2 regions of the Streptomyces sp. NPDC012508 genome follow, and region 1 is predicted to be linked to the other one. Evidence: riboswitches for the same ligand, from Rfam matches in the RefSeq annotation. Region 1 holds a riboswitch; the other holds the start of a gene.

Evidence for each region. A riboswitch is a leader RNA that binds a small molecule or an ion and turns the genes downstream of it on or off. The one in region 1 is predicted to bind glycine.
Region 2: another riboswitch for glycine. It lies ahead of gcvT (glycine cleavage system aminomethyltransferase GcvT); the one in region 1 lies ahead of gcvP (aminomethyl-transferring glycine dehydrogenase).

Annotation. Positions count from the first base shown of each region.
Region 1 is NZ_JBIBEO010000010.1:419,018-422,415, reverse strand. Features, by position in the region: gene ACFY8U_RS32035 (DNA polymerase IV) at 1-611, shown strand, start outside; gene ACFY8U_RS32030 (PRC-barrel domain-containing protein) at 693-1,061, opposite strand; glycine riboswitch at 1,176-1,274, shown strand; gene gcvP (aminomethyl-transferring glycine dehydrogenase) at 1,454-3,398, shown strand, end outside.
Region 2 is NZ_JBIBEO010000007.1:255,638-259,035, reverse strand. Features, by position in the region: gene ACFY8U_RS24750 (enhanced serine sensitivity protein SseB) at 1-490, opposite strand, end outside; gene ACFY8U_RS24745 (AAA family ATPase) at 582-1,253, opposite strand; glycine riboswitch at 1,394-1,496, shown strand; gene gcvT (glycine cleavage system aminomethyltransferase GcvT) at 1,657-2,784, shown strand; gene gcvH (glycine cleavage system protein GcvH) at 2,862-3,242, shown strand; gene glyA (serine hydroxymethyltransferase) at 3,264-3,398, shown strand, end outside.

The DNA of each region.
Region 1 (3,398 bases):
TGCGGATCCGGATCGAGGTGGAGCGGCTTGCCGAGCGGTGCGTGGGGCGGCTGCGGGCGTCGGGGCACTCGGGCCGCACGATCGTGCTGAAGGTGCGGCGGTTCGACTTCTCGACGCTGACGCGCTCGGAGACGCTGCGGGGGCCCACGGACGATCCTCTGGTGGTGCGGGAGGCGGCCGGACGGCTCCTCGAGGGCGTGGACACCACGGGAGGGGTGCGGCTGCTCGGTGTGGGGGTGAGCGGGCTCGCGGACTACACGCAGGAGGATCTGTTCGCCCAGGCGGCGGAGGCGGCTGAGGACGCGGGGAGCCCGGGTGGCAGTGGCGGGGGCGGGGCGGCGGAGGAGGTGCCGGCGGCCGAGGCCGTACCCGAGCCGGAGGAACCGCCGGCCGCCGAGCGGAGATGGGCGCCCGGGAACGACGTACGGCATGCCGTGTACGGGGCAGGGTGGGTGCAGGGGAGCGGGGTCGGGCGCGTCACCGTGCGCTTCGAGGAGCCCCAGTCACCGCCCGGGCGGGTGCGGACGTTTCTGGTGGACGATCCGGAGCTGGAGCCGGGGGAGCCGCTGCCGCTGGTGAGGGGTGCGGAAGGCGAGGCGGCGGTCGCCTAGCGGGGTGCGCCCGGCCTTCGGCCGGGCTTGTCGTTCCGTGCGGGTCCTCCCGTGAGTGGTGCCGCGCCGTGGCCCCAGGCGTCAGGCGTCTTCCTGGCCCGCCAGGCGGCCGAAGTCGTGGTCCATCGAGGGCGGCGGCGGGAGCGCCAGGCTGTAGTGGCGGTAGAGCTGGAGCTCCTGCTCGGGGGAGAGGTGCCGGCCCACGCCGAAGTCCGGTGCGTCCTTGATCAGGGCGCGTTCGTACGGGACGTGGAGGCCGTCCTCGACCAGTTCGCTCGGCTCCAGAGGGACGAACGCGTCCCGGCTGAAGAGGCCCGTGCGGACCGCCGCCCATTCGGGGACCCCCGTCGCGTCGTCCAGGTACACCTCGTCCACGGTGCCGATCTTGTGTCCGTTCCGGTCGTACGCCTTGCGGCCGATCAGGCTGCGCGGATCGATGTCGGTCTGCACGGTCCCTCCAACTGGTCGCAACTGCTCTACAAAGACTACGAAAGTGCACATCTGGGATGTCGGCCACTTGAGCGATGAGTCCGGGAACCGCGCTGGTAGGCTGGCTGTGGCTGTCGACACCGTGCGGGAGAGTCCTCCGAAGAAACCTTTCGGAGGCGCCGAAGGAGCAAATCCTCCCCGGAATCTCTCAGGCACCTGTACCGCACGGGCGAGGTCACTCTGGAAAGCAGAGCGGAAGTCCGACGGCATTCGCTCTCACCGACGGTGAAAACCGGCGAGCCACTTCGGCATGCCGGTGAAGCTCTCAGGTTGAGATGACAGAGGGGGAGGCCGTCCGGGCACCCGCGCCGTGGTGCCCCTCGCAGGTCGTGACGACCAGGAGGCCTCCGTACATGACCGCCCACCGCACTCCGCTCTCCGAGCTCGAACAGGGCATCCCGTTCGAGCAGCGGCACATCGGGCCCGACGCCGAAGCACGGGCCAAGATGCTCGCGCAGGTCGGCTACGGCTCCCTCGACGAGCTCACGGCCGCCGCCGTGCCGGACGTGATCAAGAACGCCGAGGCGCTCGGCCTGCCCGCCGCCCGCACCGAGGCCGAGGTCCTCGCGGAGCTGCGTGAGCTCGCCGACCGCAACCAGGTCCTCGCCCCGATGATCGGGCTCGGGTACTACGGGACGTTCACGCCTCCCGTGATCCTCCGCAACGTCATGGAGAACCCCGCCTGGTACACGGCGTACACGCCCTACCAGCCGGAGATCTCGCAGGGCCGCCTCGAGGCGCTGCTCAACTTCCAGACGATGGTCGCCGACCTCACCGGTCTGCCCACCTCCGGCGCCTCCCTCCTCGACGAGGGCACCGCGGCCGCCGAGGCCATGGCGCTCTCCCGCCGTGTGGGCAAGGTCAAGAACGGCGTCTTCCTCATCGACGCCGACGCGCTGCCGCAGACCATCGCGGTCATCGAGACCCGCGCCGAGCCGACCGGTGTCGAGGTCGTCGTCGCGGACCTGTCCGAGGGCATCCCCGCCGAGGTCGCCGAGCGCGGTGTCTTCGGCGTGCTGATCCAGTACCCCGGCGCCTCCGGTGCCGTCCGTGACATCAAGCCGCTCATCGACGCGGCCCACGAGCTCGGCGCCGTCGTCACCGTCGCCGCCGACCTGCTCGCGCTGACCCTGCTCACCTCGCCCGGCTCGCTCGGCGCCGACATCGCCGTCGGAACGACGCAGAGGTTCGGCGTGCCCATGGGGTTCGGCGGTCCGCACGCCGGCTACATGGCCGTCCAGGACAAGCACGCCCGCTCGCTGCCCGGCCGCCTCGTCGGCGTCTCCGTCGACGCCGACGGCAACCGGGCGTACCGGCTGGCCCTCCAGACCCGCGAGCAGCACATCCGCCGCGAGAAGGCCACCAGCAACATCTGCACCGCGCAGGTGCTGCTCGCCGTCATGGCCGGCATGTACGCCGTCTACCACGGCCCCGACGGCCTCAAGGGCATCGCCCAGCGCACCCACCGGTACGCCACGATCCTCGCCGCGGGCCTGAAGGCCGGTGGCGTCGACGTCGTCCACGGAGCGTTCTTCGACACCGTCACCGTGCGCGTGCCGGGCAAGGCCGCCGAGGCCGTCGCCGCCGCCCGTGAGGCCGGCGTCAACCTGTACCTCGTGGACGCCGACCACGTGTCGGCCTCCTGCGACGAGACCACCGGCCGGGCCCAGCTCGACGCCGTGTGGAGCGCCTTCGGTGTCGCCGCCGACATCGAGGCCCTGGACGCCGCCACCGAGGACGCGCTGCCCGCCGGGGTGCTGCGCTCCGACGCGTACCTGACCCACCCGGTCTTCCACGCGCACCGCTCCGAGACGTCGATGCTGCGCTACCTGCGCAAGCTCGCCGACCGCGACTACGCGCTCGACCGCGGCATGATCCCGCTCGGCTCCTGCACCATGAAGCTGAACGCGACCACCGAGATGGAGCCGGTGACCTGGCCGGAGTTCGGCCAGATCCACCCCTTCGCCCCGGTCGAGCAGGCGCAGGGCTACCTCACGCTCATCACCGAGCTGGAGGAGCGCCTCGCCGAGGTCACCGGCTACGACAAGGTGTCGATCCAGCCCAACGCCGGTTCGCAGGGCGAGCTGGCCGGTCTGCTGGCCGTCCGCGCCTACCACCGCGCCAACGGCGACGAGCAGCGCACCGTCTGCCTCATCCCGTCCTCCGCGCACGGCACCAACGCCGCCTCCGCGGTGATGGCCGGCATGAAGGTCGTGGTCGTCAAGACCGCCGACGACGGCGAGGTCGACGTCGCGGACCTGCGCGCCAAGATCGAGCAGTACCGCGACGAGCTGTCCG
Region 2 (3,398 bases), on a different contig from region 1:
CGGTGGCCTCGAACTCGGCGGCCGCGGCGGAGAGGAAGTCGACCGGGTCGTCCTGCCAGTCGGGCTCGAAGAGCCGGACCCGGCCGCCGCTCGCGGGGCCGTCCAGCGGCGTGCGCCCGACGCGGCAGAGCTCGGCCACGGCGGGCGGCGGCAGCGGCGCGCCGACGGTGCCACCGGGGTTGACGGCGATGCCGAGCTGCGGGGGCAGACCGCGGGCGAAGTCACGGGCGGGCGCGACGGTGAAGGACATATGGCTGCCGACGCAGGCCAGGAACTGCTGTTCGGAGCTGAAGACGGGGACGTACGGGAGTCCGTCGATCTCCATCGTGGGCAGGTCGAGGTCCCGGCTCTCGGGGCTGCCGCCGTTGGGCAGCGGCACCCAGACGGCGCTCCGGCCGAGCACCTCCACGAGCCGGCCCCCGGCGGAGGCGTTGCCGAGCGAGGCCGCGAGGACCTCTTCGAGCTCGTTGCCCGGCCACGTAACGTCCACGGTTCCCGTTTCCCCTTCTCGCGCGCCCTGGTCACGACGCCCTCGGGGCAGAACCCTAACGCCGCCCTGATGCCGTCGTGGCCAAAAGTACTCAGTGCGCGGTACGGAACGCGATCGTCCGCAGAGCTCCCGCCGCGTCCCGGTCGAGCAGCGTCGCCGAGGCGCAGCCGCGGGGCAGCCGGCCGGACTCGACGGAGCCGATCATCCGGCCGACGGCCCGGCGGTGGCGGGCGAAGGCGTACCCGGAGACTCCGCGGCCGCGCTCGCGCTGTCCCGCGCGGGCCGTGTCGGGGGTGACGTCGAGCAGGATCAGGTGCAGGGCGTGGCCGCGGCGGCCGGCCTCGCGGGCCAGCCAGTTCCGCACCCAGGACTGCGTGCCGCAGTCGTGGACGACGACGCTCCGCCCGGATCGCAGCGCCCGCCACAGCCCGGCGTAGTGGGCGATCCGGGCCAGCGGGCGGTAGACCGTGTACGGCAGGAAGCCGGGCAGGCGGGCCTCCCAGCGCTCGCGGGCATCCTGGGAGTCGATGCCCAGGCCCTGGGCCGCGCGCCGCATCAGCGTCGACTTGCCGCTTCCGGGCAGCCCGGAGACCACCACGAGGTCCCCGGCGGCGAAGGCGAGCGTCCGCGGCCCTCGGCCGCCGCGCTCGCGCAGGTCCCGCAGCAGGGGCGCGGCGGAGCGGCGCCTCCGTGTCCTGGCGCGGGCGCGCTGGGCCGGTATGCCCGTGCCCGTCGCGTATGCGCCGCTGTGCTGGAACGTCATCTTTTCTCCCCCTGTCGGGTCCCGGAGACCCCCTGCCCACAAAGTGTAAAGAAGGGGTAATCAGTCACAAGCGATTTGCCGATCGGACACCGCGTGCAATGATGTGCGCGCCAAGCGCACACAACCTCATACCGGCCGCTCGAATCCGCGCGGGAGAGTCCCGGAACCACCACGGTGGGCCCCGGGCGCCGAAGGAGCAAGACCCTCCCTTGAATCTCTCAGGCCCCGTACCGCGTGGATGAGGCAGATCTGAAAAGCGGGACGCCCCCCGGCGTTCCCACCCAAGGTGCAAGCCGACCTCTCGGAGACGAGATGCCCTCGGTGAACCTCTCAGGTTCCATGACAGATGGGGAGGACGTCCTCGCCCGTCATGTTTTCCGCCCTTGGGACCCGGGAGCCACCCATGAGCACGTCTGCCCCCCGTCTGACCGCCCTCGATGCGCTGCATCGCTCCCTGGGCGCGACCATGACCGATTTCGCCGGCTGGGACATGCCGCTGCGCTACGCCAGCGAGCGTGACGAGCACAACGCCGTCCGCACCAAGGCGGGCCTCTTCGACCTCTCCCACATGGGCGAGATCACCGTCACCGGCCCGCAGGCCGTCGAGCTCCTCGACTTCGCCCTGGTGGGCAACATCTCCACGGTCGGTGTGGGCCGCGCCCGCTACACGATGATCTGCCAGGAGGACGGCGGCATCCTCGACGACCTGATCGTGTACCGGCTCCAGGAGCAGGAGTACATGGTCGTCGCCAACGCCTCCAACGCGCAGATCGTCCTCGACGCGCTGACCGGGCGCGCGGCGGGCTTCGACGCCGAGGTGCGCGACGACCGTGACGCGTACGCGCTGCTCGCCGTCCAGGGCCCGGAGTCCCCCGGCATCCTGAAGTCGCTCACCGACGCCGACCTGGACGGTCTGAAGTACTACGCCGGCCTCCCGGGCACGGTCGCCGGGGTCCCCGCGCTGATCGCCCGTACCGGCTACACCGGCGAGGACGGCTTCGAGCTCTTCCTGAAGCCCGAGCACGCCGAGGGCGTCTGGAAGGCGCTGACCGAGGCGGGAGCCCCGGTCGGCCTGATCCCCTGCGGCCTGTCCTGCCGTGACACGCTCCGCCTGGAGGCGGGCATGCCGCTGTACGGGCACGAGCTGACGACCTCGCTCACCCCCTTCGACGCGGGCCTCGGCCGGGTCGTGAAGTTCGAGAAGACGACCAACGAGGGCCGCTTCGTCGGCCGCGAGGCGCTCGAGAAGGCCGCCGAGCGCGCAGAGACCGCCCCGCCGCGCAAGCTGGTCGGCCTGATCGCCGAGGGCCGCCGTGTCCCGCGCGCCGGCTTCTCCGTCGTCGCGGACGGCGAGGTCATCGGCGAGGTCACCTCCGGTGCCCCGTCGCCCACCCTCGGAAAGCCGATCGCCATGGCGTACGTGGACGCGGCGCACGCCGAGCCCGGCACGCAGGGTGTAGGTGTGGACATCCGCGGCACCCACGAGCCGTACGAGGTCGTGGCGCTGCCGTTCTACAAGCGCCAGAAGTGACGCATCCGTCTCGCTCCGCGTCTCAGCCCGCAAGACCCACGTTCATCAGCACTCCCTCGATCCAGGAGAATCAGGTCATGAGCAACCCCCAGCAGCTGCGCTACACCAAGGAGCACGAGTGGCTGTCGGCCGCCGAGGACGGCGTCGCGACGGTCGGCATCACGGAGTTCGCGGCCAACGCGCTCGGTGACGTCGTCTACGCCCAGCTCCCGGAGGTCGGTGACACGGTGACCGCGGGCGAGACCTGCGGCGAGCTGGAGTCGACCAAGTCCGTCAGCGACCTGTACTCCCCGGTCACCGGTGAGGTCGTGGCGGCCAACCAGGACGTGGTGGACGACCCGTCGCTGGTGAACACCGCTCCGTTCGAGGGTGGCTGGCTGTTCAAGGTGCGCGTCACCGGAGAGCCGGACGACCTGCTGACCGCCGACGCGTACGCCGAGTTCTCCGCCGGGAACTGAGACCCCTTAGGGATCGAATTCATGTCTGTGCTGAACACCCCTCTCCACGAGCTGGACCCGGAAGTCGCCGCCACGGTCGACGCCGAGCTCCGCCGCCAGCAGTCCACCCTCGAGATGATCGCCTCGGAGAACTTCGCTCCGCTCTCGGTCATGGAG